One region of the Neobacillus sp. PVCKKU3 genome, then DNA from elsewhere that is predicted to be linked to it. Evidence: riboswitches for the same ligand, from Rfam matches in the RefSeq annotation. Region 1 holds a riboswitch; each other region holds the start of a gene.
What was found. A riboswitch is a leader RNA that binds a small molecule or an ion and turns the genes downstream of it on or off. The one in region 1 is predicted to bind glycine.
Positions count from the first base shown of each region.

Region 2: it holds a riboswitch for glycine, as region 1 does, so the genes downstream of both, glyA (serine hydroxymethyltransferase) here and gcvT (glycine cleavage system aminomethyltransferase GcvT) in region 1, are expected to answer to the same signal.
Region 3: it holds a riboswitch for glycine, as region 1 does, so the genes downstream of both, ACNQGS_RS03785 (amino acid permease) here and gcvT (glycine cleavage system aminomethyltransferase GcvT) in region 1, are expected to answer to the same signal.

Region 1 covers NZ_JBLVQN010000001.1:228,664-246,215, reverse strand. Annotated here, with positions in the region: partial or broken gene ACNQGS_RS01285 (vitamin B12-dependent ribonucleotide reductase) at 1-809, opposite strand, end outside; gene ACNQGS_RS01280 (lipoate--protein ligase family protein) at 1,139-1,975, opposite strand; gene ACNQGS_RS01275 (rhodanese-like domain-containing protein) at 2,157-2,540, shown strand; gene gcvPB (aminomethyl-transferring glycine dehydrogenase subunit GcvPB) at 2,674-4,134, opposite strand; gene gcvPA (aminomethyl-transferring glycine dehydrogenase subunit GcvPA) at 4,127-5,473, opposite strand; gene gcvT (glycine cleavage system aminomethyltransferase GcvT) at 5,492-6,598, opposite strand; glycine riboswitch at 6,750-6,826, opposite strand; glycine riboswitch at 6,830-6,919, opposite strand; gene ACNQGS_RS01255 (DEAD/DEAH box helicase) at 7,079-8,767, shown strand; gene ACNQGS_RS01250 (YqhG family protein) at 8,745-9,536, shown strand; gene ACNQGS_RS01245 (YqzE family protein) at 9,581-9,778, opposite strand; gene comGG (competence type IV pilus minor pilin ComGG) at 9,835-10,215, opposite strand; gene comGF (competence type IV pilus minor pilin ComGF) at 10,212-10,661, opposite strand; gene comGE (competence type IV pilus minor pilin ComGE) at 10,636-10,968, opposite strand; gene comGD (competence type IV pilus minor pilin ComGD) at 10,952-11,392, opposite strand; gene comGC (competence type IV pilus major pilin ComGC) at 11,389-11,745, opposite strand; gene comGB (competence type IV pilus assembly protein ComGB) at 11,769-12,800, opposite strand; gene comGA (competence type IV pilus ATPase ComGA) at 12,787-13,839, opposite strand; gene ACNQGS_RS01205 (helix-turn-helix transcriptional regulator) at 14,098-14,796, shown strand; gene ACNQGS_RS01200 (DUF2626 domain-containing protein) at 14,882-15,124, shown strand; gene ACNQGS_RS01195 (class I SAM-dependent methyltransferase) at 15,158-16,255, opposite strand; gene ACNQGS_RS01190 (MBL fold metallo-hydrolase) at 16,442-17,077, opposite strand; gene ACNQGS_RS01185 (hypothetical protein) at 17,172-17,552, shown strand, end outside.
Region 2 covers NZ_JBLVQN010000052.1:35,188-39,905, forward strand. Annotated here, with positions in the region: gene solA (N-methyl-L-tryptophan oxidase) at 1-751, shown strand, start outside; gene ACNQGS_RS25470 (hypothetical protein) at 815-1,228, shown strand; glycine riboswitch at 1,308-1,412, shown strand; glycine riboswitch at 1,416-1,498, shown strand; gene glyA (serine hydroxymethyltransferase) at 1,576-2,826, shown strand; gene ACNQGS_RS25480 (serine dehydratase beta chain) at 2,842-3,360, shown strand; gene sdaAA (L-serine ammonia-lyase, iron-sulfur-dependent, subunit alpha) at 3,360-4,241, shown strand; gene gcvT (glycine cleavage system aminomethyltransferase GcvT) at 4,257-4,718, shown strand, end outside.
Region 3 covers NZ_JBLVQN010000003.1:182,607-187,324, forward strand. Annotated here, with positions in the region: gene ACNQGS_RS03780 (phosphoglycerate dehydrogenase) at 1-1,167, shown strand, start outside; gene ACNQGS_RS03785 (amino acid permease) at 1,242-2,606, opposite strand; glycine riboswitch at 2,737-2,817, opposite strand; gene pruA (L-glutamate gamma-semialdehyde dehydrogenase) at 3,117-4,718, shown strand, end outside.

The DNA.
Region 1 (17,552 bases):
AGCATGATCATCTGGGCGCCCCTGCGTGAGCCCCCCTGTTCGACCAAATGAGTCAACTTCGCAATATCATCCAACCAAGATACCGAACCGGATGATTTACCATTTACGCCTCTTGCCAAGGTGTTTCTTGGCCGTAATGTCGAACCATTGGTTCCAACACCGCCGCCGCGGCTCATGATTTCCATAACCTGCTTGCGGTGGTCAGAGATTCCTTCACGGGAATCCGCTACGAACGGCATTACATAGCAGTTGAAATAAGTTACCTCAGTGCCAGATCCCGCGCCATACAGAACACGGCCGGCCGGAATGAAGTTCAAGCTCACTAGCTCTTGATAGAACTTTTCTGTCCATTCTATGCGCTTCTCTTCCGTCTCTTCTACAGCAGCAATGCCAGTCGCAACACGTTTAGCAATCTGCTCATAGAAAAGCTCTAACGGCTTCTCAATGACATCCAGCGAACTATAAATAACTCCAGTTTCTGCTGCTTCACCATCGAGGACGCCTCTAAATTCCTCTTCTACTAAAACCTTAGCCTTCTTCTTCTCCCAATCGATTTCCTGAATGTATCCTAAGCCGCGTGCCGGGAATTTTGTATCTTCTTTAATCGTAAGAACAACAAAGTCGCCATTTGTGAGGGTGATTTTTTCAGTGTCTTTAAAGGTGTAGCGGTCTAACATGACCAAACGCGAAACACCCTTGTGAGTTATTTTCATATCTGGGGTGACCGGGTGCACCTGTGGAAATAGGCGGATATCCTCATTCAACCTCCCAAAATCAATATTCAATTCTTGTCTAAAAACTACAGACATGAATACAACTCCTTTATCTATATATTCTCTATCTTGTGTAAGAATCTAGTAAGCTTTTGCTTATCTAGTTGATTTAATAAATTTAAGTTACCATATATGAACATAGCATGGCAACAAAAAATCAATATATAGTACCGAAAATATTTTCGACACCCCTACATATTGTATGTCATACAAAAAACAATTATTTTGTCAAACTTTAAAATAAATAGATTCACGAGAAAATAAAAGATATAGTGCAATTTTCGCTATAAAACGAGAAATTTTAACAATTTTCGCCGGTTGCCTCCAATGAAATAGGAAAAAAGCGGCAAAGCCGCTTTAGCAAGTCATCTCTTAAAATTCCACTCATCATTTTCATACCGATCTTTGGCTAGCTTATTAACATAGGCAAGCTCTTCATCTGTCAACTGATAGGATTCAAGCTCAATATTTAAACCTTCTGCAAATCCTTTATAAAAAGCTTCCTTGGCCTCATCGAGAGTAATCCTTCGCGGACTAATCGCATTAATAGCAACAGCCTTATCCTTGAATGCTTTTTTCATCCGCTCCTTCACCCGGTCATTCGGGTATTTGAATAAGCTAAAAAGCTTGTCTTCATCCAGGTCCAAAAGAATCGAGCCATGCTGGAGAATGACACCCTTCTGTCGTGTTTGAGCACTTCCTGCGACCTTGCGCCCTTCCACCACCAACTCATACCAGCTTGGGGCATCAAAGCAGACCGCGGACCTAGGATTTTTTAAGGCATCCCGTTCCTCAGCTGTTTTCGGAACAGCAAAATATGCTTCTAGTCCCAGTTGATGAAATCCTTTTAGTATCCCTTCAGAAATAACACGATAAGCTTCAGTAACTGTTTTGGGCATTGCTGGATGCTCCTCTGAAACAATGACGCTGTATGTCAGTTCATGCTCATGGAGAACCCCTCTGCCTCCAGTTGGTCTTCTGACAAAGCCAAGCCCGTGTGTTTTTACCGCTTCCATATCAATTTCTTTTTCAACCCTTTGAAAATAACCAACGGACAGCGTCGGCGGGTTCCAGCCGTAAAATCGGATCACCGGTGGAATCTTTCCTTCACTGTGCCAATCTAACAAGGCTTCATCCAATGCCATGTTAAAAGCAGGAGAACTATTGCCAGAATCGATAAACCGCCATATTTCCTTTTCCATAGAAAAACCTCTTTTATTTATAATTTCCTTTTACTAGTCTATCAAAATGAGGGGGAATTTCAAAATGAGATGTTTTTGGTATAATTTTTTAAGAAGATTTTTGTCCATTCTTCTTTATCTTTAAGAAAATGACTTATATAATAAATACTAGTGCAACAAGCTTGAAGGGGGCAAATAGAAGTTGAATTCACTTTATGTTTTATTAATCATTGTCGTAGCGGTTATCATCTACTCTGTTTTTACTTTCTTTTATCAAAAAAGAATTGTAAAAACAGTAACAGAAGAGGAATTCCGTGCAGGATACAGAAAGGCACAGCTGATTGATGTTCGTGAACCAAATGAATTTGAAGACGGACATATTTTAGGAGCACGTAATATTCCAATGTCACAAATTAGAATGCGCATGAAAGAAATCAGACCGGACATGCCTGTTTATTTATATTGCCAAAGCGGCATGCGCAGTGCTCGTGCGGCTCAATTTTTACACAAAAAGGGCTACAAGGATCTAACTCAGCTTCAAGGCGGGTTCAAAAAGTGGTCTGGTAAAGTGAAAGCCAAAAAATAATCGTAAATGGGCTCCAGAACCTTTCTGGGGCCTTTTATATTGATTTTTATGAAAAATCGCAACAGCCTATTGGCGTATTGATATAAAAGCTAAAAAAGCAGGCTCCGGAGCAATCCAGAGCCTGTTAATCTTTTTATGCATTCTGATATCGTAAGACCGGCTTACGAGCAGCTGTCGTTTCATCTAAGCGGCCTACCACGGTTGTGTGCGGAGCCTCCTGGACGATTTCCGGATTTTCCTCGGCTTCCTTGGCGATTTGGATCATGATGTCGATAAAGGAATCTAACGTTTCCTTAGATTCTGTTTCTGTCGGCTCAATCATGATACATTCTTCCACATTTAATGGGAAGTAAATGGTTGGTGGATGGAAGCCGAAATCAAGCAGTCGCTTCGCAATATCCAATGTGCGGACGCCCAATTTCTTCTGGCGTCTTCCGCTTAATACAAACTCATGCTTACAATGTCTGTCAAACGGCAGATCATAATACTCCGCCAATCTTCTCATCATATAGTTAGCATTTAAAACAGCATATTCAGTCACTGCTTTTAAGCCGTCTGGCCCCATAGACCGAATATAGGTATAAGCGCGGACGTTAATGCCAAAGTTTCCGTAGTATGGCTTAACGCGGCCAATTGATTGCGGACGATCATAATCTAGAACATATTCGTCGCCCTGTTTGGCAATAACCGGTCTTGGCAGGAACGGAATTAAATCTGATTTCACACCGACAGGACCGGAACCAGGACCGCCGCCTCCGTGCGGGCCAGTAAACGTTTTGTGAAGATTCAAGTGAACTACGTCAAAGCCCATATCACCCGGGCGGGCTTTTGATAGAACTGCGTTTAGGTTCGCCCCGTCGTAATAAACCTTACCGCCAGCTTCGTGGACGATTTCAGCAATTTCAACAATATGTTCTTCAAAAAGGCCAAGTGTATTCGGGTTCGTCAACATTAACGCTGCTGTATCTTCTCCCACCACTCTTCTTAAGTCTTCTAAGTCTACAAGACCATTTTCATTCGACTTTACTGTAACCGTCTCAAGTCCTGCAACTGTTGCAGAAGCTGGGTTTGTACCGTGAGCGGAGTCAGGTATGATAACCTTGTTCCGTTTTAGGTCGCCATTTGCTTCATGGTATGCGCGAATCATCATCAATCCGGTCCATTCCCCGTGGGCACCTGCCGCCGGCTGTAAGGTCACTTCATCCATACCGGTAATTTCTTTTAAATGCTGCTGAAGGTCATATAAAAGCTCAAGCGCACCTTGAACTGAACTTTCATCCTGGAGCGGATGAATATGCGCAAACCCGTTGTAGCGGGCTACATTCTCATTAATCTTAGGATTGTATTTCATCGTACAAGACCCTAATGGATAAAAACCGGAGTCTACACCGTGATTCCGTCTGGAGAGGGACGTATAATGGCGCATGATATCCAGTTCTGAAACTTCAGGGAGCAGAGGCTCCTCTTCCCTTAAATATCCTTCTGGAAGGAGCGCAGCAACATCTGCTTCAGGAACATCCATTTCCGGAAGGCTGTATCCGACCCGGCCTGGTGTACTTACTTCAAAAATCAGCTTCTGGTCTTGATTATGCATGCAAATCCCCCAATTCTTTCACTAATGTATCAATCTCTTCCTTCGTTCTTTGCTCTGTCACGCAGATGAGCATATGGCCTGCAAGCTCAGGATAGTCACGGCCCAAATCATAACCGCCAATGATTCCTTTTTGGAGCAGCTGCTGATTAACCTCTTTTACCGGTTTATTTAAATTGACAACAAACTCGTTAAAGGAGTGACCATCATTAACTACTTCAAACCCTGCTTCTTTAAAAGCGATTTTTGCATAATGAGCCTTTTGTAAATTGGCTGTTGCGATTTCGCGGACACCTTTTTTTCCAAGGGCAGTCATCGCAACAGATGCAGCAAGGGCATTCAAGGCTTGGTTGGAGCAAATATTAGAAGTCGCCTTATCGCGGCGGATATGCTGCTCACGTGCCTGCAGTGTTAAAACAAAACCGCGGCGGCCTTGGTCATCTGTTGTCTGGCCGACAAGACGTCCGGGAACTTTACGCATTAGCTTGGTCGTAACCGCAAAATAGCCACAGTGCGGACCTCCAAAGGCAGTCGGGATTCCGAACGGCTGGGCATCGCCGACAACAATATCTGCACCAAATTTTCCTGGGGGTGTCAAAATTCCAAGTGATAATGGATTGCTGGAAACAACAAACATTGCTTTATTTTCGTGAATAATCTCTTCAAGCTCTTTTAAAGGTTCAATTCGACCTAAAAAGTTTGGATATTGAACGACAACCGCAGCTACGTCAGCATTTAGCAATCCTTTTAGGGCTTCAACATCAGTAATGCCATCCTTCACAGGAACCTCAATCACATCAAGGTATTGACCCTTTGCGTAAGTTTCCAGAACCTCACGGGATTCAGGGTGGACAGCACCGGAAACCAGGATGGTTTTCCGTTTAGTGTGGCCAGCACTTAGCATTGCTGCTTCAGCAAGTGCGGTACCGCCGTCATACATCGAGGAGTTAGCCACATCCATTCCTGTTAATTCACAAATCATTGTTTGGAATTCAAAAATCGCCTGCAGTTCCCCTTGGGAGATCTCCGGTTGGTAAGGTGTATAGGCTGTGTAGAACTCTGATCTTGAGATGACATGGTCAACGATAACCGGCATATAGTGGTCATAAACTCCGGCACCTAAGAAAGACACATTCGATTTTAAATCAGCATTCCGGCTTGCTAACTGAAAAAGTTCTTTCATCAAAGCTGTTTCTGATTTTGCCGGTTTAATATTGTATTCACCTTTAAATCGTACTTTTTCAGGAATATCACTGAATAGTTCATCGACAGTGGAAACGCCAATTGTCTCCAGCATTGCCTGCTTATCTTGTTCAGTCATGGGTAAATAGCGATGTTTCATAAACCTTGCTCCCTTCTGCTATTTCTTTTCTCTTTTATAAAAAGGTGTAGGAACCACTTTCGCTTTTAAACGTTTTCCGCGAATTTCAACTTCAACTTCGGTATCGAGTCCTGCATGTTCGGAAGAAATGAGGGCAAGTCCGATGTTTTTCTTTAAGGTTGGGGACTGTGTACCGGTGGTAACTTCACCAATTAGCGCTTCCCCTTTGTAAACTGGATAGCCGTGACGCGGAATTCCCCGGTCAACCATCTCAACCCCAACAAGCTTCCGGGACAAACCTGCTTCCTTTTGTTTCACGAGAGCTTCTTTTCCAATAAAATCAGCCTCTTTATTCAATTTCACTGCAAAGCCAATTCCTGCCTCAAGCGGGGAGATTTCCGGTGATAATTCCTGGCCGTAAAGCGCTAAATTTGCTTCAAAACGAAGTGTGTCGCGTGCACCGAGGCCGCAAGGAATAACTCCCTCGTCTTTTCCGGCTTCCAGAATGGCAGTCCAGAGTTCTACGACATCACCGGCATCACAATATACTTCAAAACCGTCTTCCCCTGTATAACCAGTTCTAGATACAAGTGCTTTTTTCCCATTTAAAACAACTTCCTGCTGGAATTTGAAAAAGCCGATTTGACTTAAATCCGTCTCTGAAGCAAGCTTCTGTAATACCTTTTCAGCAAGAGGGCCTTGAAGCGCAAGCTGTGCCATTGTTTCAGACAAATTTTCGATTGTTACATCGCCTTCAAGATGCTTCTCCAGCCAGTTGTAGTCCTTTTCAATATTCGATGCGTTGACAACAAGCAAATAATGATTGTCTTCAACCTTGTAAACAAGCAGGTCGTCAATAGTTCCGCCGTTTTCATAGCACATCGCAGTATATTGTGCCCCGCCGTTTTTCACTTTTGAGATGTCATTTGTCATCAATTTTTGTAAATAGTTGAGGCTGTCTGGGCCCTTTACCTCAACTTCGCCCATATGGGACACATCGAATAAACCGGCTTTCGTGCGGACAGCTTCATGCTCATCCTTGATGCTTGAAAACTGGACAGGCAGCTCCCAGCCGCCAAAATCGATGGTTTTTCCGCCGTATTCCTTGTAAACTTCAAACAGCGGAGTGCGTTTTAATTCCGTCATCATAAATCCCCCTTCATTTACTACATGTTCATTATTTGTAAAAATGAATTATTGCCAATTAACAAAACCAGGAAAACTCCTTGCCCTTTTCCTAAAAACAACAAAAAGGTGCAAAAAAGGACAGAAACCTCCCTTTACCAATAAAGAAGGTCTCTGTCCTTGCACCTGAAAGTTTACCTAAATCGGCTGTCCCCTTTGGTGGCTGGTATCATCCAGCACTCTCCAGAGCTGCGTCCAACAAGAGTTCTTTTGCCTGAGAGATTCACATAAGCTGCTTGCTCCTTCGGCGCTACAAAAAGTAGTCTCTCCCCTTGTTTTCATTCGCACTTATAATATTTTTTTCCAATTTGGTCATACTAATTATACTTAAAAAATAGATTACCTTATTTAAATATTTGAAACTTTCAAAGCTATTATCATCCTACCATTAAAACAACATATCGGGCAATAACATTTTATCGAAAAAAGGAGCTGAAAAGGATGAATGTCGAAATGGAATTTGATTCCTCCTGGCAGGATGATTTTTTACATAAAATTGATCATGATGGACCTTGGGGGAATTGGGAGCTTTTTAAATTGGCCATCGATATTGAAAAACACTTGGTGGTCCCGGAATTCGAAGGCCTGCAGGCCCCAAAGCATCTGCCAAATTTGACGCCTCTCCCTCATCAGCTTGAAACAGCCAAGCAGGTGGTTGAAAACATGAACGGAAAGGCCATCCTTGCGGATGAAGTGGGTCTCGGAAAGACTATCGAGGCGGGGTTAATTTTAAAAGAATACATGATTCGCGGATTAGTGAAAAAAGTGTTAATTCTTGTTCCCGCCTCCTTAGTCACCCAGTGGGCACAGGAATTAAATAGCAAATTTTATATACCAGCTGTCACTCAAAGAAAAAGCTATGTTTGGGAACAATGTGATGTCGTTGTTTCCTCCATCGATACGGCGAAACGAAATCCGCATCGGGAGATCATTTACAAGCAAGACTATGACCTCATCATTATCGATGAAGCCCATAAATTAAAAAATAATAAAACTAAAAACTACGAATTTGTTCAAAACTTAAAAAAGAAGTTTTGTTTATTGCTGACGGCAACACCTATTCAAAACAGGATTGAGGAGATTTTTAACCTCGTATCCCTATTAAAGCCTGGTCACTTAGGGAATGAAACTGTCTTTTACGAAAAATATAAACGTGATTCCCGTTCCTTAAATGATGACCAGCATCTAAAAGAGCTAGTCAATAAAGTCATGATCCGCAACCGCCGTGCCGATACAGGAATCGAATGGACGAAACGGCATGTGGAGACGATTCCGATTGAATTTACAAAATCGGAACGCGAACTGTATGACTCCATCTTAGAGCTTAAAAATGAGGGAGACTGGGTTCAAACGAGCAGTTTTTCTGTGATGACTTTGCAGCGTGAAGCATGCTCAAGCCGCGAGGCCGTTTTCTACACCTTAAAAAACATGCTTCTTAAAAAGGAAAACCCAACGCAGGCCTATCAAGAACAAATCAACTTTTTAATTAAAAAGGTAGAGACCGTCGAGCAAAATTCCAAGGCAGTAAAAGCCCTTGAATTAATTCAGAAAATAAATGATAAAGTGATTATTTTTACGGAATACCGGGCTACCCAATTATATTTACAGTGGTACTTAAAGCAGCACGGAATTTCCTCCGTTCCTTTCCGCGGCGGTTTCAAGCGCGGGAAAAAGGACTGGATGCGCGAGTTGTTCCAAAAGCATGCCCAGGTGCTGATTGCCACTGAAGCGGGCGGGGAAGGGATTAACCTGCAATTTTGCAACCACATTATCAATTTTGATCTGCCGTGGAACCCGATGAGACTGGAGCAGCGCATCGGAAGGATTCACCGCCTCGGTCAGGAAAAAGATGTCATGATTTATAATTTTGCCATCAAAGATACAGTGGAAGAGCATATTTTAAAGCTTTTATACGAAAAGATTGATTTATTTGAAAGAGTCATCGGAGAACTTGATGATATTCTAACAAAACTAGAATTCGGAAATATTGAAGATCATATAATGGATATCTTTGGCGACTCCTGCTCAGAAGGGGAAATGCGGATTAAAATGGAGAATTTATCTTCAATGATTGAATTTGCACAAAATATGAAAAAAGGAGAATCACATGCAGCAGCAGGAAATTCATAAGTTTCTTTTAAATTATTTTATGGCAAATGAATGTCCCATCGTCACTAATCACCCTGGATACTTAGATGTCCAACTAACAATTGAAATGGATAAGGAACTAATGAATCGGCCCTTTTACTGGCATTATTTAGAGAAAACTGGCGGAATACCAAATCCAATGAGATTGACCCTTATCACCAACCAAAAAGCAGCACCTGAAAATCTCAAAGGGGAAACCATCCATTTTGGTTCGCCCCGCCTGCATCAAATTTTTGAGTCTACAAAAAATTTAGCCAGATATATAAGGCTTTATGAAAATCACGGCAACTCCGCCGTCCAGACTCCCTTGCTGCCATGGCTGTGCATGAATGTAAAAATCTCCTATCAATGTGACCGTAAACGCGATATTTTTAAATCAATCGGCCTTCAGCTTATTAACGGGAAAATGGTGGAGGATTTTCATAATTACCTGCTTAAAATTTCGTTAACGCCGAAAATCCCTGATTACTCGTTTACATTATCACCACTGGTTAAACCAAAAAGCGGAATGGTTCGAATTGAAAATTATTTAAAATCAGTAATTGAAAATGATGACCATACCTGGGCCGATGAAGCAAAGATACGCTGGAAGAAGGATTTAGAACTGCTGAATCATTTTTATGAGGACATCGAAGATGAAAACGAAAACTATGAGACAGAAAAACAGGCTCTCAAGGATCAATATGAGCCGCGAATTCATATTTCCTTTATCAATGGCGGGCTGTTTTACTTAACAGAAAAGGCAATATAAAGAGGAAACCCCCAAGTCTTAAAATTATGCTTGGGGGTTACTTTTTAAAGTCCACTGTCTTTCATTTTCCGTCTCTTAACCTCTGAATACACAATATAGGGAAGGATGCCAAACCAGCGATACCAGAAGGATGCTTTGGTCTGTTTTCGCTCGAGGCGCTGACGTTTTCGTTCGTCTTTCGGCTGGTCCGCATATTTGACAATTGTTTGCGTCATATATTTTACATAATCATTCGTTTTCATGTACACACCTGCCTTTAACTTACATTACAAGTATGTCCAAGGTTTATCCTTTCAAATCAATAAGTAATCCATTTCATTAGCTTTTTTGACCTCGTGTCAAAATATCCTTTCCCGTTTACCAATTCTCCCGACTGAAGCCGGAGTGTAAAGGAAACTCTTTGGACATATCCTGACGGGGGATCGGCGAGAAAATCCATATTCCCCTTCTGAAATCCAAACGTTCCTTTAGACGGGATTGTTCCTGACACCTGAGCCTGAGTTTCGAATTTCTTTACCGATGACAAGAAATAATACTCTTCCTGGAAAATAACGGCTGATTCGTGCGCTAGCTTTCTCTCCGACAGAAGTTTCTCCACCTCCATTGAAAAAAACAGCAGAAAAATGATCAACAGACATAATGTAAGGGGATAAGTGAAGCCTTTTTGACTATTTTTCATGTGCTCTTATTCCAATCAATTAAAGAATAGGCGGTAACAGAATACTCTATACCTTTTAAATCCTTTACCGTTACCTTTACGGCATTATTCATCAAAGCAAACGAATGCTGTGAAACATTCTGCAGGATAATTTCATGCCCCGTCGAGTTAACCCGTCTTCTTAAATTGCTGCCGTAAATTTCATAATAAATGGTTTCTCCGTCTTTTGTTAGGATCAGCCGATTGGAAACTACCTCGGCCTTGGTCGACCAGCGGATTTCTTTTTTTATTTGGCTGCAGAAAACCTCCCATTCCATTGCTTGAATACTCGCTTGATTCTCCTTATTGTCAAGAATAAGTTGAAAGAGAGGTGTCATATAAAAAACAATAATTGAAAGAATTACCAACGAAAACATTACCTCAATGAGCGTAAAACCTTTTTCATTCGAGACTGCCACAGATTTCATTTTCCAAATGTAAGGGCGTTTTTTCAACTTTAACGCAAACCTCCTTTTGCCCGAAGGAGTCCTTCCAAGTAATTTGATAACCAATCTCATTTTGTACCAATGTATAATTGGCAAATGTCCGATTATCAATTAATTTTGCCTCCAGTTCCTCATACATGATCTGCCTCATCTTTTTCTCAATCTGCACATTTATGGATTGCTTTCTTAAATCCGTGACCGACGGAATGAAAACCAAACAAATCAAAAACATAGCTGATAAGGACAACAGTAATTCTAATAAAAAGAACCCTTTATTGTTCTGTAACATAAAACCGGCCTTTTCCAATTAAAATGGTCATTCGATAAGTCTTCTTCTCAGTTTCTATGAAGAAAGAACCAAATTTATTTACATTTCCATCAGGCTGAAATTTGAAATATAAGGGCATCGAACCTTCGATGATATGAAAACTTGAGGAGTAAGTTCTGTCGAGCAGATGCGGCTGGTCAGAGCGTAAAACAAGCGAGTATTTTGATTCGTTAGGCAAAATGACGACCGACACTTCCTGCTGGTGGGACATCGCATAGGACTGGGCATAAAATAAATCCGCTTTTAATTGGGTTAATAAGGCTTCATCCTCGACCATCGTATGCTGTGGTTTTAACGAAAAAACGGTTACCGAAGACAAAATCATGAAAATGGATAGGACTACTAATGACTCGGCTAAAGTGAAGCCTTGCTGGTTATGTTTCATTGGTTAGTGGTGGTATCAGATGCAGTTTTTGTATCGATGGCATCTTCCAACGTAACAGAACCATCCGCCCCAATCACAACTTCTTTTCCTGGGCAGCCCTTGGCCTCTTTTTTTATATATCCTGCACTTATTAGTTTTTCCATTGTTGCTGGTTCATTTTTTTCCATTTCATAGGCTTGTACCTGAGCCTCGACCATTTTCTGAAAGCCTTCACAGCCCTTAGTCTTTATATTTGCGTTATGTTTAGCGACGTTTGGTATTGTAATAATTAGAATTACAGAAATCACGAGCATAACAATCATCATTTCGATCAGTGTGAAACCAGCCTGTTTATCTCTATTAATACTTTTCATTTTCCTAAACCTCCATTTTTTTATTAAATTCCATCAAGCATATGAAACATGGGTAAAAGGATCGCTAAATACATGGAAACAACTAATAAACCGATAAACAGATAAAGAATGGGCTGAATCGTCCTTAGGCTTTTTTCAATTAGTACTTCCAGGTTCATCACACAATGCTTGCTGAAAAAGAGCAATTCCTGTTCCAATTTGCCATTTTCCTGGCCGTGTTTAATAATCATCGGAAAACCCTTGTCAAAAAAAATCATCGAAGCCAATATGGTTTCTAATTTTTCGCCCGTTACAAGCTTGGCCTTAATTTCTTTACCAAGTTCACTGTAAAAAGGCTGTCTTTTGTTTTCCTCAAAGAGACCCAAGCTCTCTGAAACTGAAATTCCGCCAGATAAAAGGAAGCTTAATTGAATGGAGAAATAATGAGTAAACAGCAATTTGAGGATTCTGCCGATAAAGGGCAGACGCACGAGCAGCATTCGCTGCTTTAAAATGGGATAGTTTCGGAAGATAAAATAATAATAAATTGCTGTTGCCAATAAGAATGCAAGCAAAGCACCAATGAGGATTGGGAAAATTTCATCGAAAGCATAGATGACCTTTGAAAAAAAATTCTCCTCCAAACCAAGCGATGAAAAAAGTTCTGTAAACCTTGGCAGCAATGTATTCTCTAGAAAAACGAAGAGAATCCCGGTAATAAAAAGCAGCAATACTGGATATTGAAGCAATTTTAAAAGCTTATGCAGATCCTTCTCCTTTAACAATGCGAGACGGCTGCCCTCAAGCAGCGCTTCTGCAAAACTCCCATGCTGCTCAGCAAAGTAAACAAAACCGGTTAAATCCTTGTGAAAGCCAAGCCTTTCAAGGACCTCATGAAACGGCAGCCCGTTTTTTAAAACTGTTAATGATTGATATAACTCCTCCTTTCTTTTCTGAGGCAAGTACAATGCTATGGAATCAATTGCTTCGGCAATTGGATATCCCCGTGCCAACAGCTCGCCAATTTGTTTTAAGAAGTTGGCTTGCTCAGTTACAGACCATTTATGATTCTTCATCATAAACCAGCCTGTCGTATTCAGATTCCTGAATAAATCCTAAGGCAATCCCCTTTTTAATGACATCCCGGATTGTCCGATAACGGGTTTCAACCTTCTCTCCCTTTGCAGCTTTCATGGCGCTATTCAAATTTTTCCCCGCCAAAAGCTCAAACACACTCGCCCTCTTCCACCTTCCATACGAATAACAAAATGGAGTGCATTCACCCTCGCAAAATGGACAAGTTAATTCAACAAGTCTTTGAGCAGTCACCGCAATTAAGGTCTGTTCAACCTCCAGCCAATTCACTCCAAATTCGTGCAGGCGGAACACCGCTCCCTTCGCATCTCTAGTGTGCATCGTGCTGAGTACTAAATGCCCGGTTAAGGCTGCACGTACAGCAATCCTAGCGGTTTCTGCGTCCCTGATTTCCCCGACCATTATGATGTCCGGATCATGCCTTAAAATCGCTTTGAGGCCGGCCGCATAAGTGACACCAGCTTTTTCATTCACTTGTACCTGCAGAACGGAATCGTAATTTTTTTCAATCGGGTCTTCGAGTGTAATAACATTACGATGGAATAGGTGGGCAGTTTCATTTAAAAGGGAATATAAGGTAGTTGTTTTCCCTGAGCCAGTCGGCCCGGTAAAAATGATTAAACCGTGAGCATGTTTTAATAAAGCTAGAAGTTTTCTGGTCATTGCCGGAAATAAGGAAAGCTGATGAAAAGGGATTTGCTCCTGCTGGGGTAATAGCCTGATGACAAGGCTTTCGCGTGTATTGGATGGCAGGGTAGATAGCCTAAGCCCCATTAATTGTCCGTTAACCTCACAAAAAATTGCACCGCTTTGCGGACGTCTTCTTTCGCCGATATCCATATTCGCTTTAAATTTAAAATGGGAGATCAATTTGTCGCATTCATCTTTTGGAAGGGATAATCGAGGAATGAGTTTGTTGGTTAACCGGATTTGAACGAGTGTGTCATTCTGCCTGGGAATTATGTGAATGTCAGTTGCTTGGTTTCTTGCAGCGTCACAAATAATTCTGTCAGCTAACATTTCAATTGAACTAACAATGGGAATCACCGCCTTTAAATTTTCTTTTCTGTTATTTCGACAGTCTTCTTACCCTTCCTTCTTTATTTTAAAAAAGTTTTTTTGTAAAGAAAAGGAGTATATTTCTAATTTTGTTACAATTTATCGTCAATAATTGTGAACATTTTCTAAACATATAGTGTTTACCTTGTTAACCTCATTCCCACTTTAGTATCGCTGTATTATAATGGAATAAATCATGGGGGTCCGAGGTGAAACGAGATGGAACAAACGTTAAAAATTACTAACGTGTTGTCAGATCCAACTAGATATTACATTTATCAATACATTACGAAACGCCACAAGGAAGTAACCGTTCAGGAGATCGCGGATAATTTCAACATCCACCCGAATGTGGCGAGATTGCATCTTTCTAAGCTCGAAGATGTGAACATGCTGGTTTCGGAAACAAAGAAAACAGGGAAAGGCGGACGGCCAAGCAGATTATATCGTTTGTCAGAGGATGTAATCCAGCTCCACTTCCCATTCCGCGATTATATGCTTTTATCAAAAGTCGCCATTCAAACGATGATTTCCCTTGGCGAAGCTGGAAGAGATGCACTTTATTTAACAGGGAAGCGTTTTGGGGTTGAAGTGATTGAACAGGAAAAAGCAAAAAAAGCTCTTGGCGATGAATTAAATTTTGATGAAAAGCTAAGCATATTAAAAAATGCAGCCACGCTGGCAGGCTTCTATCCGGAATTTGAAGCAAATGGGGATGAAACGAAAATTTATTTCTCGATTTTCAATTGCCCTTTCAAAGAAATAGCGGAAGAACATACCGAAGCTGTCTGCAATATGCATCATGAATTTTTAAAGGGAATGTTTGAAGCGCTGTTCGATTCAGTTGACCTGATTGAAAAGGAAAATATGATTGCTGGCTGTGAAACTTGCTCTTATCAAGCATTTGTAACAAACTAATTCTGAAACCATTATTTACATTATTCCTTCTTTTACTTATAATATTGTAATGATGGTATCGAAAGGGTAAAAGGAGGGGATACATATGGACCGCATGTTCAGAGTATGTGGTTTCTGGACGGGCATTTTTACTGTAATGTTATATCTTGGCGATTTAAACAAAACAGCATTGCTTTTCCTAGCCCAAACAGGATTCTTCGTTCTACTTAGTTATCTTAAATTGTCTGAACGTATGTATATGTATGTGTTCGGAGCATATCTAACTATTTTCTTTGCTGGCTTTACATATTGGACTACGTTCATGATGCCACTTGGTGGAGGCCACTAAGAAAAATAAAAACGCCGTTTCGATACGGCGTTTTTATTTTTGATTTTGAAATAAATTTATACCCTGCTTTACCATTCCTTTTTCCTGAATAACAATATGAAAATAAGAACTCATCCCACCCGGCATAATTAAACTGCGGATGGCCCGATTTCTTTTGCCGACCTCAGAAAATGGATTAGGGTCATAATGGTTCTCAAGCTCCTGGAGGATTCCTGCCTTCAACAGAAACTCATCCTGACGCAGCATGGTGACAAACTCTAACGCTAACTGTCTCCCTCTTTCAATCAGGTAGTCGAAATGGATATGCGTGGTGACATCCATCGCTCCTGGATTATCTAAAATATTATCATACATTCGATGCTGAAAAAATCCTCTCAGACTTCCGGTCGACCTTGCTGGATGCATCCATTCCTCGTTCGTATAGCCATAATCAGCCGTTACAATCAGCCCTTTTTTGATGGCAGTCGCGATGGAACCTAACATCTCCTTCATTGCTAAAGGCACTTCAATCCGTTGCTTCTCTTTTAATTCCAGCCCGCTTTCCTGCAAAAATTGCAAAATAGCTGGATTAGTCAATGGAACCCTTTGCTCAACAAATCCTTCGTTTTGAATGCCTATCATAACCTCAAGCAATTCACCATTTATTTTTTCAATGACATGAACAGGGAGGGCATCGAAAAGCTCATTTGAAAAAATCATTCCTTCGAAGTTCTTTATAGCCGTTATATCCTCTACCTGAATAACTGAAGGATATTGATCTAATAAATTTTGTTGCAGTCTCCGATGGTAGGGGCTTGTTTCGACAATGACATATTGTAAAGGACTTTTTATGGATTCCTGCCACTCCTGCAAAAAGGCATGGGCAAAGCGTCCGTTTCCTGCGCCAATTTCGCAAAAGGCATTAGGAAGTCCCGTTCTTTCGCAAACATAAGCAAACCATTTTGCCACCAGCCTGCCATATATATCTGAAATATTGCTGGTTGTAATAAAATCACCCTGCCGCCCGATTTTCTGCTGGTCTCGCATGTAGTATCCGTATTCCGGATGGTAAAGGGCAGCACTTATATAATCTGCATAGGTAATCAATTGGTTAGGTGAGTGTTGAATAAAGCTCTTTATGTACGAAATCATATTTTCTCCTTTTGAATTAACACTATTGACACGGTGTTAACTTTGGTATATTGTAAAGTTAGTAGCTTAACAATATCCCCTCCCATTATATGAATAGAACATCCCCCGAAAGACCCTTTCCTAAATGGAAAAGGGTCTTTCTATTTATTCACGAGCTCCTGCTCCAGGCTCGCACTGCTTTTCTTATTAAAATCCATTTAAAAAAGGGTTGCTGTCCATTTCGTCTGCGATGGTGGTAACGGCTCCGTGACCTGACAATACATACGTTTCTTCTGGTAATGTTAACAGCTTATCATGGATGCTTTTTAAAAGCTGGGTATGATTACCCCCTTGAAGGTCAGTACGTCCAATACTGCCTTGAAATAAGGCATCACCAGAAATCACAAACCCTTCCTTTGCAAAATAATAAGACACACTTCCTGGTGAGTGCCCAGGAGTATGATAAACGTGGAATGTAAATTCACCGATGTTCAATTCCCCTTCATCCTTAATTAGGTGATCAGCCGCATTGGCTTTAATAGGTTCAATTAACGGGAAAAACTGTGATCCGTTTAGAGCTGGATCCCCTAACCACTTTTCTTCTTGTTTATGAATATAAACCGGGATTTGATAAGCGTTTCGGACGTCTTCAACTGCCCCAATGTGGTCAAAATGCGCATGTGTCAATAGCACGGCCAGAGGTTTTAATCCTCTTGTGTTTAAAAGATTCAACAGCTTTTTTCCATCACCGCCAGGGTCGACAATTAAGCATGTTTTATCTTTGTTTTCAACAATGTAACAATTTGTTTGAATGCTCCCTAAGGGAATTTGCTGCCACTTCATTACTTTACCTCCAATTTGGATTTGCATTAGAATTATTTTACACTATATTCATGTCTTGGAGAAAGAAATGAATGAAATACAAGGGGGAATGAGAATGAAATCGGCTTTTGCGGTTGAAGCTAAGGGAGAAATAGAATTTCTGCCTGAGATTAAAGAGTTAATATTAAAGGAGACAAACATAGCCTTCCAAAAAGATAACATGTTTATTTATCTACGTGCCGATGATGCGGATTATGCAAAAGAAATTTTAACGGCTGCAGAATTGTTTGAGGAACTGCATCAAGTCATTCTTACTAATAACGGAATAGCAGGACCGTATTTCGAGGATTTTGGCATGCAGTTATTAGACGATTGCTATTGTTTGTTTAAAGCAGATTTACTTTATTTCTCATTTACTGCAGGAAACCCAAATGATATTCAAATGGCCAAATATCAGGTAGAAGAGCATTTGGTGTTTGAAACCATCCATAATGAG
Region 2 (4,718 bases), on a different contig from region 1:
CGCAATCTATGAAAAAAACTCCGGCGTCTTATTCAGTGAAAATTGCATTCGCGCCTATCGCGAGCTAGCTGAAGCAAATGGTGCAAAAGTGTTAACACATACAAGGGTTGAGGATTTTGAGATTTCCGAGGACTCTGTCAAAATCCAAACTGAATTTGGTTCCTTTACCGGCAGTAAGTTGATTTTGAGCATGGGGGCTTGGAACAGCAAACTTCTATCAAAATTAAATATTGATATTCCGTTACAGCCTTACCGCCAAGTTGTTGGGTTCTTCGAATGCGAAGAATCACAGTATAGCAATACCCATGGTTTCCCGGCCTTCATGGTTGAAGTACCGACAGGCATCTATTACGGGTTCCCAAGCTTCAGCGGCTGCGGTTTGAAAATAGGATACCATACTTTCGGTCAAAAAATCGACCCAGATACAATTAATCGTGAATTTGGGATCTATACGGAGGATGAAGGAAATATTCGCAGATTCCTAGAAGAATACATGCCGGGTGCTACTGGAACTCTTAAAAGAGGGGCAGTTTGCATGTACACCAAAACACCTGATGAACATTTTGTGATTGATTTGCATCCGCAGTACTCCAATGTGGCAATCGCAGCAGGCTTCTCCGGCCATGGATTTAAATTCTCAAGTGTTGTTGGTGAAACGTTAAGCCAACTAGTGACAACTGGCAAAACTGAACATGATATTTCTCTTTTCTCTATCAATCGCCCTGCTTTAAAACAGAAAGCAAAGATCTAATAGATTATTAAATTGCCATTATCCTAGAACAATAAAAAAAATAATAAATTTAGAGGTGCAAAAATGAGCGAAAAAACATTAACACAAAGCCAATTAACGTATTTAGATGCAAAACCGGGCATTCAATTAATTAAAGCAGGAACCTATAAATTAAATGAATTAAGCGTATTGCGGGGAACACCTGAGTTAAAGGGGCAAATCCTTGATGTGCCGATTACAGATAAAAAACAAGTATTAACAATGGGTTATTATGCACTACAGCCTTCGGTTGATTATTCTGCAGAATTTACGTTTATCGAAATTAAAGTTGTGACCAAAGGTAAAATGGTTGTCCGCGATGTAGAAGGAAATAAATATGTGGCAGAAGTAGGGGACGTATTAGTCTTCTCGCCTAATACAACGGTTATTTTCGATGGTGAAAGTGATGGCGAAGTGGTTTACTTCAAAAATGTAGAAGCAAATCCTACTTATTTGTAATAAACAAACTTATTTTAAAAAGCATTGACAATTACAAACAGAATGATTATTCTGAAAATAATAAAATTGAATAGAGCGGATGATTGTTGTGGGAGAGTGTATTATCTACATCTACCACCGAAGGAGCAAGTTCCAAAAAAACCCTTGGAACCAATCTCTCAGGTAAAAGAACCATAACAGGACGCACCTCTGGAGAGCGTATTTGAAAATGCCACCAAAGGAGAATGCTCCATAAATATTGGAGTTTAACTCTCAGGTAAAAGGACAGAGAAGGGATGATTCTACACCCCTTTTCTGTCCTTTTTTGTTTTTTTTAAAGCAATTATGGAGAAGTGGAGGAATGATCAATGAGTTTACAACAAAACGATTTAACAATTTTTGAGGCGATTGAAAGTGAGAAAAACCGCCAGCTTCATACCTTGGAATTAATAGCATCAGAAAACTTTGTCAGCCCTGATGTTTTGGAAGCAATGGGAAGCGTGATGACGAACAAGTATGCCGAGGGTTATCCAGGTAAGCGCTATTATGGCGGCTGTGAATTTGTGGATGTCGCAGAACAGGCAGCGATTGAACGGTTAACTAAATTATTCGGCGCCAAATTTGCTAATGTCCAGCCTCACTCCGGTGCCCAGGCCAATACTGCTGTGTTTTTCGCCCTGCTTCAACCAGGCGATAAGATTATGGGGATGAATTTATCGCATGGCGGCCATTTAACTCACGGCAGTCCGGTAGCAATGTCAGGAAAATGGTTCGATGTCGTTTCTTATGGGGTAAGAGAAGACAATCACCTGATTGATTACGATGAGCTGGAAGAAGTTGCGAAAAGAGAACAACCAAAATTAATTATCGCCGGTACGAGCGCTTATCCGAGAGTGATTGATTTTGCGAGATTTAGAGAAATCGCCGATCAGGTTGGCGCAAAACTGATGGTTGATATGGCACATATTGCCGGACTTGTTGCTGCAGGTCTCCATCCTTCTCCGGTTCCATATGCGGATGTTGTGACCAGCACTACGCATAAAACATTGCGCGGCCCACGAGGCGGAGTGATTTTAACAAACGATGAAGAAATCATAAAAAAAATTAATAAAGCTGTTTTTCCGGGAATTCAGGGCGGGCCGCTTATGCATATTATTGCAGCTAAGGCAGTTGCTTTCAATGAAGCATTGCAGCCAAGCTTTAAGGAATATGCCAAACAAATTATAGAAAATTCAGCTGCACTGGGAGAGGCGCTAAAGCAGGAAGGGGCAGCGCTTGTATCCGGCGGGACTGATAACCATATTGTGCTCCTGGATGTGCGTCCATGGGATTTAACAGGAAAAGAAGCAGAGAAATTGCTTGAAGAAGTCGGGATAACAGTTAACAAAAACACCATTCCATACGACCCGCAAAGCCCGTTTGTGACAAGCGGAATCCGCATGGGAACAGCCGCGTTAACAACACGTGGAATGAAACAAGAGGAAATGGTGCAAATCGCAAAAGTGATCGCAGCCGTTCTTAAGAGCAAAGGAGATTTAGCCGTAATCGAACAGGGGAGAAAGACAACAAAAGCAATTTGCGGGAGATTTCCATTATTTCAACAGCCAATCACTGTGTAAGAAAGGGGTAGCTTAATGGAGTATCAAAGCTGTTTTGACATCATCGGCCCAATTATGGTTGGGCCATCAAGTTCTCATACCGCCGGTGTTGTATCAATTGGGAAATTTGTTTATGAGTTGCTTGGAGGGTCCCCGCAAAGGGCGGATATTACTTTCTATGATTCGTTCTCCGAAACATACCAGGGACACGGAACGGATAAGGCGCTTCTTGGCGGTCTGCTTGGGATGAACACAGATGATACCAGAATTAGATATGCGGTTGAATTAACTAAACGATACGGGCTTCACTATGAATTTAAATTTGAAGATCGCTGTCCTTATTACGATCATCCAAATACAACTGTTATTAGGGCAAGACGTGCGGGCCATTTTGTTAAAGTAGGCGGTGTATCATTAGGCGGCGGTTTATCAAAAATCTTTATGATTGATGATGAAATAGTTGATATTCGATTAAGCACAAGTGATGATTTTTCAGAAATCGCAGCAAAATTTCGTTCCAATCCTTTTCATGAAGCGATCTTGGAGGGTGTATGATGGATTTTCGGTCAATGAACGAGCTTCTTGAACTTTGTAACCGTGAACGGAAAACAGTTGGCGACATGATGCTGATGGTGGAAATGGAAAAATCAGGCCGTGACAAAGAGACGATCATCGATATGATGGCAAAGCGGTTAATTAAAATGAAGCAAGCAGTGGAGACCGGTGTAGTGGATGCTTCCCCGGCACCAAGCGGTATTTCCGGCGGTGATGCCGTCAAGATGAGCGAATATGTAAATAACGGGAAGGGCTTATCAGGTCCATATATTAACGATGCCATGACGTTCTCAATGGCAACATCTGAAAGCAATGCACGGATGGGCGTGATTGTGGCGACGCCAACGGCCGGGGCAGCCGGTATTTTACCGGGGGTTTTATTTTCACTGCGAAAGAATGACGACACCTCCTATCGGGATTTAGTCATGGGTTTGTTTACCGCAAGTGCACTCGGATATGTGATTGCCAACCGCTCCTTTATCTCTGGAGCGGCAGGAGGATGCCAAGCGGAGGTTGGTTCGGCCACCGCAATGGCGGCAGGGGCAATTGTTGAATTAAAGGGCGGGACACCAGAGCAGGTCGTAAACGCCACCGCAATCGCGATGAAATCCCTTTTAGGGTTAGTATGTGACCCAGTCGCCGGTCTCGTAGAAGTTCCTTGCATTAAGCGAAACGTGATCGGCACTTCGATTGCCTTTTCAGCAGCCGACCTGTCGCTTGCTGGAATTGAAAGCCGGATCCCATGTGATGAAGTCATTGAGGCAATGTACAAAATAGGCAAGGAAATGCCGCGTACACTAAGGGAAACGGCACTCGGCGGCCTAGCGATGACGGACACGGGAATAAAATTAAAGGATCGGTTACTTTGCAGAAACACATAAGACGGAGGGGCTCAGATGAGTACAGATACAGTATTAAAGCGGACACCGCTTTTTGAAACTTATAAAAAGTACGGCGCAAAGGTCATTGATTTTGGAGGCTGGGAGCTTCCGGTTCAATTTTCTGGAATTTTAGAAGAACATGAGGCAGTCCGTAACGAGGCAGGCCTGTTCGATGTTTCACATATGGGTGAGGTTCTTGTAGAAGGAAAAGATGCTGAGAGCTATATTAATTACCTAGTAACAAACGATGTAGCCAAGCTTCAGATCAACCAGGCACAGTATACGGCAATGTGTTATCCGGACGGCGGAACAGTCGATGATTTACTAGTTTACAAGTTAGCGAGTGAAAAGTATCTGCTTGTGATTAATGCGGCAAATATTGAAAAAGATTACGAGTGGATGAAACAGCAGGCACAAGGGAATGTAGCCTTAACAAATATTTCTTCTGACACTGCCCAGCTTGCCATTCAAGGTCCA
Region 3 (4,718 bases), on a different contig from region 1:
ATCAAAACCCTTAATAATATCGCGGAAAGAGGGCTAAACGTATTCAATAAGAACGGCTTTCTGGTTGACAACGGCAGTGAAAACCCCGATGCCATCCTTGTTCGCAGCTTTAATATGCACTCGTTAGAATTCGGTGAAAATTTAAAGGCAATCGCAAGAGCAGGAGCAGGTGTTAACAATATTCCGGTCGATAGATGTACAGAGCAAGGTATTGTTGTATTCAATACCCCTGGAGCAAATGCCAACGCTGTAAAAGAAATGGTCCTTACCTCATTAATAGCTTCTTCCCGTAACCTTTTTGCTGGTGTAGCTTGGACTAAGTCGTTAGATGGTGAAGGCGAACAAATTCCAAAGCTTGTCGAAGCAGGCAAAAAACAATTTGTCGGAAAAGAAATTAAAGGGAAAACATTGGGTGTCATTGGTTTAGGAGCGATTGGTGCCCTTGTGGCGAATGATGCGTTGGATTTAGATATGGATGTCATCGGATTTGATCCATTTATCTCTGTCGATACCGCTTGGAATTTGTCCCGCAATGTACAGCGGGCAATGACAATTGAACAGTTATTTGCAGAATCTGACTATATCACTGTTCACGTACCGCTAACAGATGACACAAGAGGTATGTTTAACCAAGCGACATTCAGTATCATGAAGCCTGGTGTTCATATTTTAAACTTCTCCCGTGGTGAACTTGTCAATGAATCAGACATGGCTGCAGCCCTAGAAAGCGGAAAAGTTGGGAAGTATGTTACCGATTTCCCGAATGAAAATGTGCTTAAAATGAAAAATATCGTTCCAATTCCGCACCTAGGCGCCTCCACAAATGAATCAGAGGAAAATTGTGCAATCATGGCAGCTCGTCAGGTAAAGGAATTTTTAGAAACAGGAAATATCAAAAACTCAGTGAATTTCCCAAATACCAGCCTTCCTTATACTGGTAAGCGGCGCGTGGCGGCATTCCACCACAATGTTCCAAACATGGTAGGACAGATTACCTCAACTATATCTGGCTACCATTTAAACATTGCCGACATGGTCAACAGAAGCCGCGGAGAATATGCGTATACCATCATTGACATTGATAATAAAGTAAATGGGGATGTTATTCCTTCCTTAGAGGAGAAAATAAATCAAATCTCCGGAATGGTGACAGTACGGATTATTTAATTGAATGTTACGTTTTAACAAGAAAATGGAGCCTGGTTTCAATACCGGCTCCATTTCTTTTAAACTATTAGAGTCTATGCTGATAATTTTATGTTTTTTTCCTTTTTCCCTCTATAGGAATACAAAATAAATAATAGAATAAACCATACTGGTGTCAACAATAGGGCTGGACGGGTAGCCTCAGCAAACAGCATGATGATGAGAATCGCCGCAAACAAGCTTAGGACCACGTAATTAACAAATGGTGTAAATGGTGCTTTAAATTTTGACTTTGCCTGTAAATCCTGACGGTTTTTTTTATACCTTAAATGGCAAACCAGAATAACACCCCAAACCCAAATAAAACAAATGGCACTAATGGTTGTCACAATTCCAAAAGCCTGCTCCGGAATAAGTTTGCTAAGGAGCGCTCCCCCTGTCAAGACAAGAGTCGAAATCAATAACGCGTTACTTGGCACATGATTTTTATTCAGTCTTGCAAAATTCGCTGGACCTTGGCTATTATTGCTTAAATTATATAAAATCCGGCTTGTTGAAAACATCCCACTGTTACAAGCAGAAGCGGCTGAAGTTAAAACGACAAAATTAATAATTCCTGCGGCAATCGGAATCCCGACTATACTAAACGTTTTGACAAACGGACTTTCAGCGGCATTCAGTTCCGTCCATGGATTAATACATAGAAGAACGATCAATGCGCCAACGTAGAAAAATAAAATCCGTAAAGGAATTTTATTAATGGCTGAAGGGATGTTTTTTTCCGGATTGGCTGTTTCTGCTGCCGATACACCCACTAATTCCACACCAACGAATGCAAAAACGACCATTTGGAATGAAAGCAAGAAGCCTGTCATTCCATTTGGAAAAAGGCCGCCATGTTCCCAAAGATTTTTAATAGAGACCGCCCCTGCATCTGTCTTGAATCCCATCACTAGCAAAATCACCCCAATTCCGATTAAGGCAAGAATGGTAATGACCTTTATTAAGGCAAACCAGAACTCCAATTCTCCAAAAAGTTTTACCGTTAATAGATTGAGACCCAATAAGACGACCAAACAGACCATTGCAGGTATCCACTGTGGGATATCAAACCAATATCGTACATATACACCAACAGCAATCACATCAGCCATAGCGGTCATAATCCAGCAAAACCAATAAGTCCATCCCGTTACAAACGCAATCCGAGGTCCAAGATAATCCTCGGCAATGTCGGTAAAAGATTGATATCCTGCCTTTGACAGCAGAAGTTCTCCGAGTGCCCTCATTACAAAGAAACAGGCCATCCCTACGATTAAATAAGCTAGAATGATAGATGGACCTGCTAGTTGGATTGCTTTACCCGACCCTAAGAATAATCCGGTACCAATGGTGCCGCCAATTGCAATTAGTTGAACATGCCGATTTGCTAAATTCTTCTTTAATTCTTGCTGTGCCAACGTTGACTCCTCCTTAGAAGTTATAAAACCCAATAAAAAAAGAGATTGGATGTCCTCCAATCTCTTAGTTCATAAGAATAACAAATAATACTTATTATGCTTAAAATTGCCAGCACGACAAATATATATTTAGTACTCTTCTGTCCTTTTGCCTGAGATTGTGAACCCTTCGGCGCCGCGTAATTTTCGCGGTCTCTCCAGAAGCTGCTCCTGCTATAGTGTGATCCATAGCAATCATAGCTTGCTAATTATTAAGTTTTTTAGATAGTATTGTTGAATAATTTTTAATTTTAGTAGTATTAAATTACTTTGTCAACAATAAATGACTCTTAAATATTTTATCGACTCTCTGAAATTAACTTACCACCCCCGAGGGATGGATTTGAATCCGTTTTCATAAAGGGACAATAGAAAGTCCCAGAACAGAAAAAGTATGTTATAATAATTGTCGAAATACGTAGATTTGTCTATAAGGGAACAGAATATATAAACGGGAAGGAACGTGAGAGAATGAGTAACGGAATTTTCAAAATCCCAACTCCTACAAATGAACCTGGCAATACTTATGCTCCAGGTACAAAAGAACGGGAAACATTAAAAGCAGAATTAACACGCCAATCTAGTATCGTAATCGATATTCCTGTGATTATTAATGGCGAAAATATAAAGACAGATACAGTGAAGCAAGTGGTTATGCCACATGATCATCAACATGTTTTAGCAAACTATTCGCAAGCCGGAGAAAAAGAGCTGCGTGATGCTGTTGAAGCGGCGATGGCTGCCAAAGAAGCATGGGCTAATATGGCTTGGGAACACCGCGCCGCTATTTTCTTAAAAGCTGCTGATTTAATCTCTGGTCCATACCGTGATGTAATGAACGCCGCGACGATGTTAGGACAGTCCAAAACAGTTGTTCAAGCTGAAATTGATTCTGCCCAAGAATTAGTTGACTTCTTACGTTTTGGCGTTGATTATGCAAATCAAGTTTATCAAATTCAGCCAAGCAGCATGAAGAATGTATGGAATCGTACTGATTACCGTCCATTAGATGGTTTTGTATTGGCGATTTCTCCATTTAACTTCACAGCCATTGGCGGAAACCTGCCAGCAGCTCCTGCAATGATGGGGAACGTAGTCGTTTGGAAACCAGCTACCACTTCTATTCTAGCAAACTACTACTTTATTCGTATTTTAGAAGAGGCAGGATTACCTAAAGGTGTCATCAACTTCGTGCCTTCTCGTGGTTCGCAAGTATCAGAAGTAGTCCTAACAGACCCTCGTATGTCTGGATTCCATTTTACCGGTTCAACAAGCACGTTCCAAACGATTTGGAAAACAGTTGGGGAAAACATTGCAAGCTATAAATCATACCCTCGTTTAATTGGGGAAACAGGCGGTAAAGACTTTGTATTCGCTCATGAAACTGCACAAGCAGACAAAGTAGTAGCCAACCTTGTTCGTGGTGCATTTGAATACCAAGGTCAAAAATGTTCCGCAGCTTCACGTGCTTATATTCCAGCAAGTATGTGGGAAGAAGTAAAAGCCGGTTTAGTGGCAGAAACGGCAAAGCTTAAAGTTGGGGATGTCCGCGATTTTAGAAACTTCATGGGTGCAGTTATTGATAAAGCGGCTTTTGATTCAATTACAAGCTATATCGATTACGCAGCAGCTTCTGAAGAAGCAGAAATTATTGCTGGCGGTACTTATGATGATTCTGTTGGATATTTCGTTCAACCGACCATCATTGTGACTACAAATCCAAACTTCAAAACAATGGTGGAAGAAATCTTTGGACCAGTCTTAACAATCTATGTATATGAAAATGATCAATTAGAAGAAACATTGCATGCAGTAGATACTGCTTCTATGTATGCCTTAACAGGTTCAATCTTTGCCCAAGATCGCGGGGCCATTGTTCACTTAGAAAACCGCTTATCCGGCGCAGCTGGAAACTTTTATATCAATGATAAACCAACTGGTGCGATGATTAATCAACAGCCATTTGGCGGTTCTCGTGGATCTGGTACAAACGATAAAGCAGGTTCTGTATTCAACATGATTCGCTGGACAAGTCCTCGTGTCATCAAAGAAAACTTTGCACCAACTGCAGAG